2 regions of the Heliorestis convoluta genome follow, and region 2 is predicted to be linked to the other one. Evidence: a T-box and tRNA genes for the amino acid it is inferred to sense, from the RefSeq annotation. Region 2 holds a T-box; the other holds one or more tRNA genes.

Region 1 (5,763 bases), 270 kb from region 2:
GCATGCTACCCGTACCCAAGAAGTATTTTATTACCGCTGCATCGGCAGAAGGAAAAAGCAAACTAACAGCCTTTGACAATGCTCTATTGAAAGCAGGAATCGGCAACGTCAACCTGGTGCGGGTCAGCAGTATTCTGCCCCCAGAGGCTGAATTCACTCCGGGCTTAAAGATTGCTCCAGGCTCTCTTGTGCCGACGGCCTATGGCTCGATTGTATCTGAGATTCCCGGTGAAACGATTGCTGCTGCTGTTGCAGTTGGTGTATCGGAAGATAGTTTTGGTGTGATCATGGAGTTTACAGGCAAGTGCTCCAAAGAAGAAGCAGAAGCAACAATCACTCGTATGGTTGAAGAAGCTTTTGAAGTTCGTGGTATGGCCCTAAAAGAAGTCAAAGTGAATGCAGTAGAACATAAAGTAGAGAAAATCGGCTGTGCTTTTGCTGCCGCTCCTTTGTGGTACTAGAAGGAAGGATGCACCATGTCAGGAATGTGGTTTACAGAAGAACAAACAGCCAATATTCGCTTTGGCTGTCGAATTAACAATATACTGCACAGTGAAAAAACAGATTTTCAAGATCTAGCTGTTGTAGAGACCTTGCAGTGGGGGCGCATGTTGCTTCTCGACAACCTGGTTATGACAACTGACAAAGATGAGTTTGTCTACCATGAAATGATCAGCCATGTCGCGATGAACAGCCATCCCAATCCCAAGAAAGTGCTGGTTATTGGCGGCGGCGATGGTGGGACCATTCGAGAAGTGGTAAAACACGCCAAAGTAGAAAAAGCAGTGCTTTGTGAAATCGATGGGCAAGTCATCGAAGCATCGAAAAAGTATTTCCCAGAGATAGCTTCTGTGCTCACGGGACATCCCAAAGTTGATATCCTGGTTGCTGATGGCATTAAGCATGTCAAAGAAGCAAAAGAAGAATACGACGTGATTCTCGTGGATTCTAGTGAACCCATCGGCCCTGGGGCAGTGCTATTTACAGCAGAGTTTTATCAAGCTGTTTCAGAGGCGTTAAAGCCCGATGGTATTATGGTGGCACAGACAGAATCTCCTTTTTATAACCAAGAATTGATTCAAACTGTATTTCCTACCATAGGCTCTATTTTCCCTATTACCAAGCTTTATTTAGCTTCAATTCCTACTTATCCGTCCGGTCTCTGGAGCTTTACAGTGGGCTCGAAAGTCTACGACCCAGAAGCCATTGAGCCTCGGGAATTGGCAGAGCTTGATACCAAGTATTACACCCCCTACCTGCACAAAGCAGCCTTTGCCCTTCCCCAATTTGTCCGAAATCTAACGGAGGGCAAGTAAGCTTGAACAGATATCTTGAACGCCTAACAGGATTCATGGGAGCCACGGAAGACTATGCAGAAGCAGATGTAGTCCTTGTAGGCATTCCCATGGACTTTACCGTTAGCTTTCGCCCAGGATCTCGAATGGGTCCCCAGCAGATTCGTCTCGTATCTTATGGAATCGAAGAGTATAGTGTCTATCAAGATAAAGACTTGATAGATAAGAAGTACTATGACGCTGGTGATATTGCGTTGCCCTTTGGAAACGTAACAGGATCGCTAGAACGGATAGAAGAAGTAGCGGCCGACCTACTTCAAGAAGGCAAAAAACCGATTTTTATCGGTGGAGAACATTTGGTTACCTATCCGATTGTAAAGCCTTTTGCAGACCGCTATGCTGATCTAGCCGTCATTCACTTTGATGCTCATGCAGATCTGCGAACCGATTATCTGGGCGAAACAAACTCTCATGCTACTGTGATTCGCAAAGTGGTAGACTTAATCGGTGGCGACAATGTCTATCAGTTTGGAATTCGTTCTGGAACGAGAGAAGAATTTGCTTTTGCTCGTGAGAATACGCATATGTATGTAGACGAAATCTTTCCTGCTTTACAGAAGGTTGTTGATAAGCTGAAAGGTCGTCCCGTCTATGTTACTTTAGATATAGATGTACTCGACCCAGCCTATGCACCTGGAACAGGAACGCCAGAGCCTGGTGGTTGTACACCTCGAGAAATGTTTGAAGCGATGCGGTTGTTGGGTCAGCTCGATATTGTCGGCTTTGATCTTGTTGAAGTAGCTCCCTCGGCCGACTTGTCCGACCGTACGTCTCTTTTAGCAGCGAAAGTAATTCGAGAAGCGATTTTATCGTTCTGGTAAGAAGATAAACAAGCGAGCGGGGTGTTTTGGAAAGATTTTTCAAGCACCCCTTCGTAAAAATATTAAAAAAGTAGTTGACGTTTCCTTCGAGCTTGTTGTATAATTCTCTTTGTTGCGAGGGAGCTGTGGTGTAGAGGCCTAACATGCCTGCCTGTCACGCAGGAGACCGCGGGTTCGAATCCCGTCAGCTCCGCCATCTTATATATTGCCTCGATAGCTCAGTCGGTAGAGCAGAGGACTGAAAATCCTCGTGTCGGTGGTTCGATTCCGCCTCGAGGCACCATTTTGCGGGAATAGCTCAGTGGTAGAGCATCGCCTTGCCAAGGCGAGGGTCGCGAGTTCGAATCTCGTTTCCCGCTCCATGGTTGAACAGGAAAGCCACCTGTATGGTGGCTTTTTACAAGACTTTGTCGACGACCGCCGACATAGATTCATCAATGAAATCGTCGTCTGGCTATGACGCGGTACTCGTTGCCGTCGTGAGAACCTTGGGGTTGATAGTCTAGGCCGCGGGCTCGTAAGAATTCGAAGACCTTGTCGTGTTGATGGGCGTCTTTGGCATTCATGATGATAACCAGTTCATCCTGTCTATCGAGCTCTCGGATTCTATCGGATAGAATACCCAGTTGGTCCGTAGCAGGTGTAATTTCAATGTAGTGTGTCGTCACAATATCACCTCCTGTCTTCAACTAGTGTTGCTTGAACAAGGGATGATGAAACTGGTTCATTTTTCTTGTTGACGATGTAGTCAATCTGTGTTATACTCTTCCTTGTGGTTAGAACCACGCAAGCTGCCGGAGTGGCGGAATTGGTAGACGCACGGGACTTAAAATCCCGCGGACGAATAATCCGTGCCGGTTCGAGTCCGGCCTCCGGCACCATAACATAACAAGTTACAAGAGCTCTGAATAATGATTCAGAGCTCTTGTTTTTTATCGCTAGAAGTGATAAAACGCAATCCATATAAAAAATCAGATCCCATGAAAGAGATCTGATTACAAGGTTCAACTATTCCATTTTTATAAAGGTAATCGGTTGAGGATGTTCATCTAACGTCTTAAATGTAAATCCTCTGCTTTGCAAATCCTCGATAATAGGAGGTAAGGCGACAGGCAAGGTTGTTTTACCGACACCATCGTGGAAGAGGATAACAGCGCTTTTTTTATTCATCGTCTGCATATGTACTTGTTTTTGGATGTAAGCAGCTGGTACGAGAGAAGTTTTTGAGTCTCTCGAATCAACGTTCCAGTCGTGGAGGATGTAGCCTTGCTCTACAAGTATTTTCGCCAATGCTTTACTAACGTTACCCTGGGTTCCGCCGGGAGCACGGACAATGTTCGGCCTTATACCAATGGTGTTGTAAAGAACTTCTTCTGACTTTACTAAATCGTCAATGAAAGCTTGTGGTGAAGCGTAAATTACGCGATATCGATGAGAGTAAGTGTGGTTGCCAACGAGATGCCCATCGTCAACCATGCGTTGCACAATCTCTGGATATCTCTCCACCTGGTTGCCAATTACAAAAAAAGTAGCTGGCACATTATAAGCCTGCAAAATGTCTAATACAAAAGGTGTAATGGAGCTAGGACCGTCATCGAAAGTTAGATAAACAGTCTTTTTCTCTACTGTTTCTTCTACAAGCTCATCTTCTTCTTTTATAAGTATTGTAAGGGCACTGCTTTCCTCTTCAACTTCTTCCCATAAAATAGCATCTGTTTCCGAGGCAACGCGCTCTTCGGCCATGGCGACGACACCGGTAGAAAAAGATGAAGTTGTTATAGAAGAAATAATCTCTGTCCTTCGTTCGGGAGCTAGCTGATAAAGATAAGAGACAGACTGAATCAATAAGAAGAATGACATAGACAGAAGAAACAACTTCATTAGAGGAAGACCTACGATAGGTGACTTTTTCTTCACAATGAAAGACCCTTCCCCTCAATTATGTAATCGAAGCGTACAAAAATATTCATAGATGACTTCGAATACATTGAACATTATTACTACATTTTACAATACTGAATATATACCAAATTCTTGGAAAGATCAAGCACTGTACCTATTAACGTTTTTTATGAAATCTAACCTGTCTGTGTATTGCATTAATTAGGTCTATCTTGCTACAATAATACAATGATGTTCAAATAAAAATATTTTTTCTTTATCGATTCGTGTAACGTGTTTTGAAGGGTTTTGATTTTTTCTGTCGAAAGATACCATTATGTTGTACCAGTAAATCCAAATAGCTATACCAATACATGAAAAATGGTAAAGCAGTCGCGGTACATCTGAAAGATGTTTTTTTATCTGAGAGGAGGACAAGCTTCATGACCAACAGCCAAAATATCATTGGATTGGCTATTATTAGTATCAACGATGGTCGAGAACTGGGGATAGTACGTAATTTAATTATCAACCCTGAAAAGCGGGCCGTGGAGTATTTGATAGTTGAAAACGACTCCTGGTATCTCGGTGCAGATGTAATTCCTTTTCAAGAGTTACAAGGCGTAGGAGAGTACGCTGCTACCATTGAAAGTGAAGCATCTTTACAACGACTACATGATCTTCAAGAAGTTCAAGAGCTCATTAAACGGAATGTAAAAATTACAGGAACCAAAGTATTGACCAAGCATGGCCGTATGATCGGAAATGTTGATGAGTACTTTGTTGACGTTAATTCTGGAAAGATCAGCGGTTGTTTGCTTGTACCAGCAAAAAAAGACTTGGGTGAGCGCATCATTCCTGTCGATAGTGTAGTTACCTTCGGTCGTGACATACTGGTTGTTGTGGAAGATCTCAACGAAGAGAGCCTAGAGCTTTTTTCAGAAGCTTTTGTGGCTACAGTTGTAGAAGAGACTGTTGAAGTCACTGAAAAAGCAGAAACAGTTGTAACAGAAGAAGTAAAAGAAGTGAAAGAAAGCGCTTCTGAAGAGAACGAGAATGCTGAACAGGAACTAGAGAAAAAGGAATCTAGAGCTTCCCGTCTACCACGTTCGATTTTTGAAACGCTGGAGAGTTAATTATAAGAACTCTCTTTCAAGTATCATGCTATGGTCCTTATTTTTTAGACAGCTATTTCATTACCTTGAAATGTTCATTTTGTTCAATGAATGTGCTTTAGAGATAGCGCGTCAATTGAACATAGGGGAGTTGAGCAAGTCTTGCCTACCGCAGAATCGATAAAAGGCTTCAATTCTACTCCGCGCCAATTTCTTGTGGGCTTGGCTGCTGGCGCATTTGTATCATTTGTAATCATAATCCTATCCACTTGGACTTCCGGAGAATTAGAAAGAAATCTTTGGATCCGTGCAATTAATGATGGGATAGGAGTGGCTGCCACAGCTCTTGCACGAAGGATGGGTCCATCTCAAGGTATGGTTGTCTTTGTTGCATGGGCCATTTCTAGCATAGCTTCCTGTGTTTTAGTATTGTGGTGGCTTATGGCTGAAGCGCTCTGGTGGGTTCACTTGTTAGCCGTAATGGGCTTTATCGCCTCTGCTCTTGCTTTATGGGCAATGCCTAAGACGGAAGAAAGCAGTGCGGCTTCTTTTGATACGGAAGATAGAAAAGATGAGCAGGACGCATCTATA
Region 2 (5,763 bases):
ACGTTCTTGGACTGGCTTCAGATATACATCAATGGTACCAGGCACTACATCGGCAACTTGGAGTTCTTCAATGAGCTGAGCGGCTCTATCGATGGCTAGTGTAACGGTATCGATGTTAACACCTTTTTCGAATCGCTGCGATGCTTCAGAACGGAGTCCCACTTGTCTTGCTGTACGACGAATGGAAGCTGGATGAAAGTGAGCCGCCTCTAGCAAGATGCTTTTTGTCGATGCTGTAACTTCCGTTTCCAAGCCACCCATTACACCAGCCAAAGCAATTGCTTTTTCCCGATCAGCAATGACAAGATTCTCGGCGTTGAGTTCTCTTTCTTGTCCATCGAGGGTGATCAGCTTTTCTCCGGCCTGCGCTCGCCGAACGATGATATGACCTTCTTGAATGGTGTCATAATCAAAAGCGTGCAAAGGATGACCGAGCTCTAACATAACATAGTTGGTAATATCTACAATATTGCTAATTGGCCTCATTCCAGCACTTTGTAGACGTTGTTGCATCCAAGCGGGTGATGGGCCAAGGCGCAAATTCGTAAAAAGACGGGCTGCATAACGGCCACAAAGCTCGGGATCTTCTATGGTTACAGAAGCTTGTCCTTCAATCGTACCTGTTCCTTTTTCTTCTACTGCAATCGTCGGGAACTGTAAAGGCTTCTCTGTAATGGCAGAGACTTCGCGAGCCACGTTGAGCACAGCAAGACAATCGGCCCGGTTGGGTGTTAGCTCTAGCTCTAGAACAGGAGAATCGAGACCAAGGGTCTGTGCAATCGGTTGACCTACTACGGCATCATCGGAAAGAATGAGAATGCCTTCTCGATCTTCTGGGGCAATGGTTTTTTCATTTAAGCCCAGCTCTTCGGCTGAACAGAGCATACCTGATGATTCAATGCCTCGTAGCTTGGTCTTTTTAATCTTGAGGCCATTGGGCAATTTAGCGCCTGGTATGGCGACAGGCACCTTCTGCCCTGCTTTTACGTTGTCTGCGCCTGTAACAATGGTGTAGACTTCTGAGGCTGTGTCGACCTTGCATATGAAAAGACGGGCGGCGTCGGGATGCTTTTCTACTTCTTGTAAATAGCCTACGACGACTTTTTCCAAGCCCTGATCACGGTAGATGACGTTTTCTACAGCAATGCCGGCTCTCGTAAGTTTATCGGCTAGTTGCTCCGATTTGAGACCCGATTGAACATAACTGTTAAGCCATTCTGTGGATACATGCATTCTATTTCACCCTTGTTCTTATTCGCCTTCTTGTAGCGATGTTATTGTTACCATTTCTATTTAGAAGCGACTTAAAAAGCGCATGTCATTGTCGTAAAGCAAGCGCATATCATCAATGCTGTACTTAAGCATGGCGACGCGTTCTACGCCCATGCCAAAAGCAAAGCCTCTTACTTCGTCTGGGTTATAGCCACCATATTCTAAGACCTTCTTGTGCACCATACCGGCACCTAAGATTTCTAACCAGCCTGAGCCTTTGCAGACACGGCAGCCTTTGCCATCGCAGATCACGCAAGAGATGTCCACTTCGGCGCTTGGTTCTGTGAAGGGGAAGAAGGAAGGTCGCAGGCGGATTTCTCGGTTGGGGCCGAACATTTGGCGTACGAAGGTAAGCAAAGTGCCTCGCAAGTCACCAAAGGTAACGTTTTTGTCTACGAGTAATCCTTCTACCTGATGGAACATGGGAGAATGAGTGGCATCATCGTCACGGCGAAAAACGCGGCCGGGGCAGATGACTTTGACGGGGGCGATGGGTTTTTGTTTTTCCATGGCTCTGATTTGAACGGGCGACGTATGGGTTCGCAAGAGAATGTCTGGCGTAATGTAGAAAGAGTCTTGCATGTCTCTTGCGGGGTGATCTTTGGGAATGTTAAGAGCTTCAAAGTTGTAGTAGTCGAGTTCCACTTCCGGCCCTTCAGCAATGGAATAGCCCATGCCCAAGAAGATTTCTTTGATTTCGTCAATGACGAGCGTTAAAGGGTGCTTGCTACCTAAGTTGTGTACTTTTCCAGGCAAAGTAACATCAATGGATTCAGCTGCAAGTTGCGCTTCTTTTTCCCTTCCTTTGAGCTGTCTTCCTTTTTCTTCAAGCATGAATTCAAGGGCTGCCCTGACGTCATTGGCCAAAGCGCCTATGATAGGTCTTTCTTCTGCTGAGAGCTTGCCCATACCACGAAGTACTTGCGTGAGTTGACCTTTTTTTCCTAAGTAGCGAACACGCCAGTCTTGGAGTTCTCCTGAGTTATTTACTTCATCTAATGTTCGGGATGCTTCTGCCCGAATCAGTTCTAGTTCTGCGCGCATCTTGTCCTCCTTATCGATAAACAAAAAAACCCCCATCCCCTTATGGGGACGGAAGTTATTGTTCCGCGGTACCACCCCGTTAGGCTCTGCTCATTCTACAGAACCCTCTCGGCCGACCCATGAAATGGGTCGCTTCCCGGTAACGGTGGGAATGCCGTCATAGCCTACACACCGAGAAAAACCATCGCTCTTTCGCTAAGAGATGGCTTTCTTTCTCGGTTTCAACTTGCTGCTCCGGGGTGAACTTCCTCTCTCACTCTTCAACGAGGCTTCCAGTCTGCGGCGCTCGTCTCCCTAGGAAGAGTTATAGAGAGTACTTTTCCCGTTCTTCGCATTTCTCTTTCATTTACTGTCCGATTCCTATTGAGTGTCCTTACTGCACGAGCAATCTTCTGTACAGCATATAGGCTGTAATGGAACCCGTCTTCTCGAAAATACGCCAGAAAAAGCAAGCGGAAATCATTTACACACCACAACCTCTCCGCGTTCCAGGGTTCACCAGCTAGTATCGATTATATCACAGCCTGTTGGGTGAATCAACTGAAGGGAGGCGCCCTTTGGCCACATCAAAAAGTAAGACGGCTGCTGCAATGGCAGCATTTAAGGACTCTACAGGTGGAGCCAGGGGTATGGTAGCAATGTGGTCGGCTTTTGCACGAAAATAAGCGCTTGGCCCGTGACCTTCACTGCCAATAACAAGGGCTAGGCTTTTGCTTTCTTGTAAAGGCAAGTTGTAATAAGCTTGCTCTCCACCACTATCGGCAACGACAAGAGTACATTCTTTTTCTGCTAGAATTTGCTCTATCGCTTCTTCCGTTGGTGCTATGATGACGGGAAGACGAAAGATGGAGCCCATGGAAGCGCGAATTACCTTGGGGTTAAACGGATCGGCTGTCCCGGCTGTCATGATAACAGCATCCACAGCGGCTGCTTCTGCAGAACGAAGTATGGTGCCCACATTGCCTGGATCTTGCAATCCATCGAGAATTAGGAGAAAGGGCTTCCTCGTATTCTGAAGCTTCTTGCTCTGTGCAACTTCTTCCCAACGCGATGGTTCTGGCAAAGGCGCTACCGCGATGATTCCCTGGCTATGCTCTGTTTCACTGATAGACTGCAAGGTTTTATCGTTGACGAGTAAGCCCTCACTGCCCTGGCTTTGTAAGGCTGCTACAAGTTCTTGGCCTGCTTTTTGCTGCCCTATGCGTTCTGTATAAAGAAAGTAATCAATTTGAATTTTAGAAGCGACAGCTTCTTCAATGAGCCTTCTTCCTTCTATTAAATAGCGCTTTGCCGTAGTGCGTCCTTTTTTGCGAGAGAGGGTGCGCGCTTCTTTCACTCGTTTGTTTTGATCTGAAGCAAAGGTTTGCAAGTTTGCGCCTCCTACATTGAAATTATGAAAAAAAGCAAGGCACGATCTCTTCGATCAAGCCTTGCTTTTTCATTACTTGGAATTAAGTTGTGTTTTGGCCAAGTCTGCAAATTTGTTGAATGCAGGTAGATCGTTGACAGCCAGTTCTGCGAGCATTTTGCGATTTACGGTAACGCCTGCTTGCTTCAGTCCGTTCATGAAGGTGCTGTAGGACAGACCGTTCATGCGAGCTGCTGCATTGATCCGGGTGATCCAAAGTTTGCGGAAATCGCTTTTTCTCTTTTTGCGGTGTGCATAGGAGAAAGCCATGGCGCGCATAACCGATTGCTTAGCTGTACGAACCAGCTTAGAGTGGGCGTTGCGATAGCCACGGGCCAGCTTTAATACTTTTTTATGTCTTTTGCGGGACATTACTCCCGTTTTTACTCGAGCCATTGTGAAGACCTCCAGTAGCCTAAGGCTTTGTATTTATTTTTATGAATTAGCTGTAAGGAAGTAGCTTAGCTAGCTTCGGTGCTTCGCTCTTGCTTACGACAGATGTACCGCGGAGATTGCGCTTCCGCTTGGCTGATTTTTTCTCAAGAATGTGACGGGCAAAAGCATTTTTTGCCTTAAACTTTCCGGTGGCCGTCTTTTTAAAACGCTTCGCAGCTCCCCGGTGGGTTTTCATTTTAGGCATGTGGTTCCACTCCTTGTAGCGATATTAAAGAGCATGGTCATTGAAGCGTTCTATACTTCAATCGCCAACCTTGGGGCTTGTGCATGCTTATTCTGGGGTTTCTACATTCGCCGCTTTAGGACCTCGGCTTTCCCGCTTTTTCTCAGTCTCCCGTTGTGCATCCGTCTTTGGTGCCAGAATCATGATCATATTCCGTCCTTCAACCTTGGCATCTCGTTCAACGTTTGCATAGGGCTTGCAGACTTCTGCCAGGCGGACACAAAGTTGTCGACCTAGTTCGGGATGAGTGATCTCACGTCCACGAAACATGATGGTTACTTTTACTTTGTCACCATCTTCAAGAAAACGTATGGCGTTGCGAGCTTTTACATCAAAGTCATGATCCTCAATATTCGGACGAAGTTTCACTTCTTTGATATTGACAATCTTTTGCTTCTTCCGCGCTTCTCGCTCTCGCTTGCTCTGCTCGAACTTATACTTACCATAGTCCATTATTCTGCAGACAGGTGGCTTCGCCGTAGGCGCTACTTCCACCAAATCCTGGTTCTGCTCAGCTGCAATACGCAGAGCTTCTCGAGTATTAACAATCCCTAACTGTTCACCCTCGGAGCCCACTAGTCGAACTTCACGGACGCGGATCTCCTCATTGATGCGTAAATCCTTGCTGATAAATGTTCACCCCCTGATTATTTTCCAAGACAAAACAAAAAAACGGGTATTCACCCGCTTCATCGAACGCAAAAAAGTGACCGAACAGTATGTTCCTGTCCTCATGATCGCCTTTCACGTATGAACCCAGATCAGCATTTATGAAGAAAGCTCCTGGGTGAGAAGCGGCGGGCTTCTACTTTTTTGTAGTTCCTAAGGAAATATATCACATCGCTTGGACGGTGTCAAGAAAAACTATGATATCTTTAGTTTTCTTGTTGCCATAATGTGACATTTCTTCGTTATAAGCATACTTTAAAGTAGATAAAGAATACTTGGTTGAAAGGAGAAGAGGTTCTATGGGTATTCGTGATCAATTCGTTGTGGTTCCCAATTTGAAGCCGCAAGATTTTCAAGTCGTTCCTGTAACGATTGATTGTGTTAGAACACGTGGAGTTCGCCTTGTCTTTAAGGGTGATCCACTTTGCGATTACTGTCTTGATGAAACTTTCTGCTTTATCGTCGAAGTCTACCGTCAACCTAAAAACGTTTTGGTAAGCCGCAAATTCTTCGATTGCATAAAACCACCTCTTAAAGAATTGGTAATACCGATTTGCGAGACTCGCTGTGAGAAATTTACCTATACAATCAAACTATTCAGTGCTGATTGTATCCTTCCTCACCAAAAAGAATGCTCTTGTTAGGCTCCACGCCCCGAACCTTGATGTTAGCTGAGGGGAGTTTTTTTCTT

What was found. A T-box is a leader RNA that pairs with one kind of tRNA and senses whether it is charged. The one in region 2 lies ahead of FTV88_RS12360 (phenylalanine--tRNA ligase subunit alpha), so its partner is inferred to be a tRNA-Phe.
Region 1: it encodes a tRNA-Phe, which carries the amino acid that the T-box ahead of FTV88_RS12360 (phenylalanine--tRNA ligase subunit alpha) is inferred to sense. The anticodon was not compared.

The regions. Positions count from the first base shown of each region.
Region 1 covers NZ_CP045875.1:2,863,961-2,869,723, reverse strand. The annotation lists gene FTV88_RS13665 (pyruvoyl-dependent arginine decarboxylase) at 3-461, shown strand; gene speE (polyamine aminopropyltransferase) at 477-1,316, shown strand; gene speB (agmatinase) at 1,352-2,176, shown strand; tRNA gene FTV88_RS13650 (tRNA-Asp) at 2,296-2,372, shown strand; tRNA gene FTV88_RS13645 (tRNA-Phe) at 2,384-2,459, shown strand; tRNA gene FTV88_RS13640 (tRNA-Gly) at 2,464-2,538, shown strand; gene FTV88_RS13635 (hypothetical protein) at 2,611-2,844, opposite strand; tRNA gene FTV88_RS13630 (tRNA-Leu) at 2,970-3,057, shown strand; gene FTV88_RS13625 (polysaccharide deacetylase family protein) at 3,185-4,093, opposite strand; gene FTV88_RS13620 (PRC-barrel domain-containing protein) at 4,501-5,193, shown strand; gene FTV88_RS13615 (DMT family transporter) at 5,335-5,763, shown strand, end outside.
Region 2 covers NZ_CP045875.1:2,590,700-2,596,462, forward strand. The annotation lists gene pheT (phenylalanine--tRNA ligase subunit beta) at 1-1,233, opposite strand, end outside; gene FTV88_RS12360 (phenylalanine--tRNA ligase subunit alpha) at 1,294-2,316, opposite strand; T-box leader at 2,358-2,655, opposite strand; gene FTV88_RS16190 (YqzL family protein) at 2,690-2,779, opposite strand; gene FTV88_RS12370 (TrmH family RNA methyltransferase) at 2,834-3,685, opposite strand; gene rplT (50S ribosomal protein L20) at 3,758-4,120, opposite strand; gene rpmI (50S ribosomal protein L35) at 4,167-4,364, opposite strand; gene infC (translation initiation factor IF-3) at 4,452-5,033, opposite strand; gene FTV88_RS12390 (hypothetical protein) at 5,372-5,716, shown strand.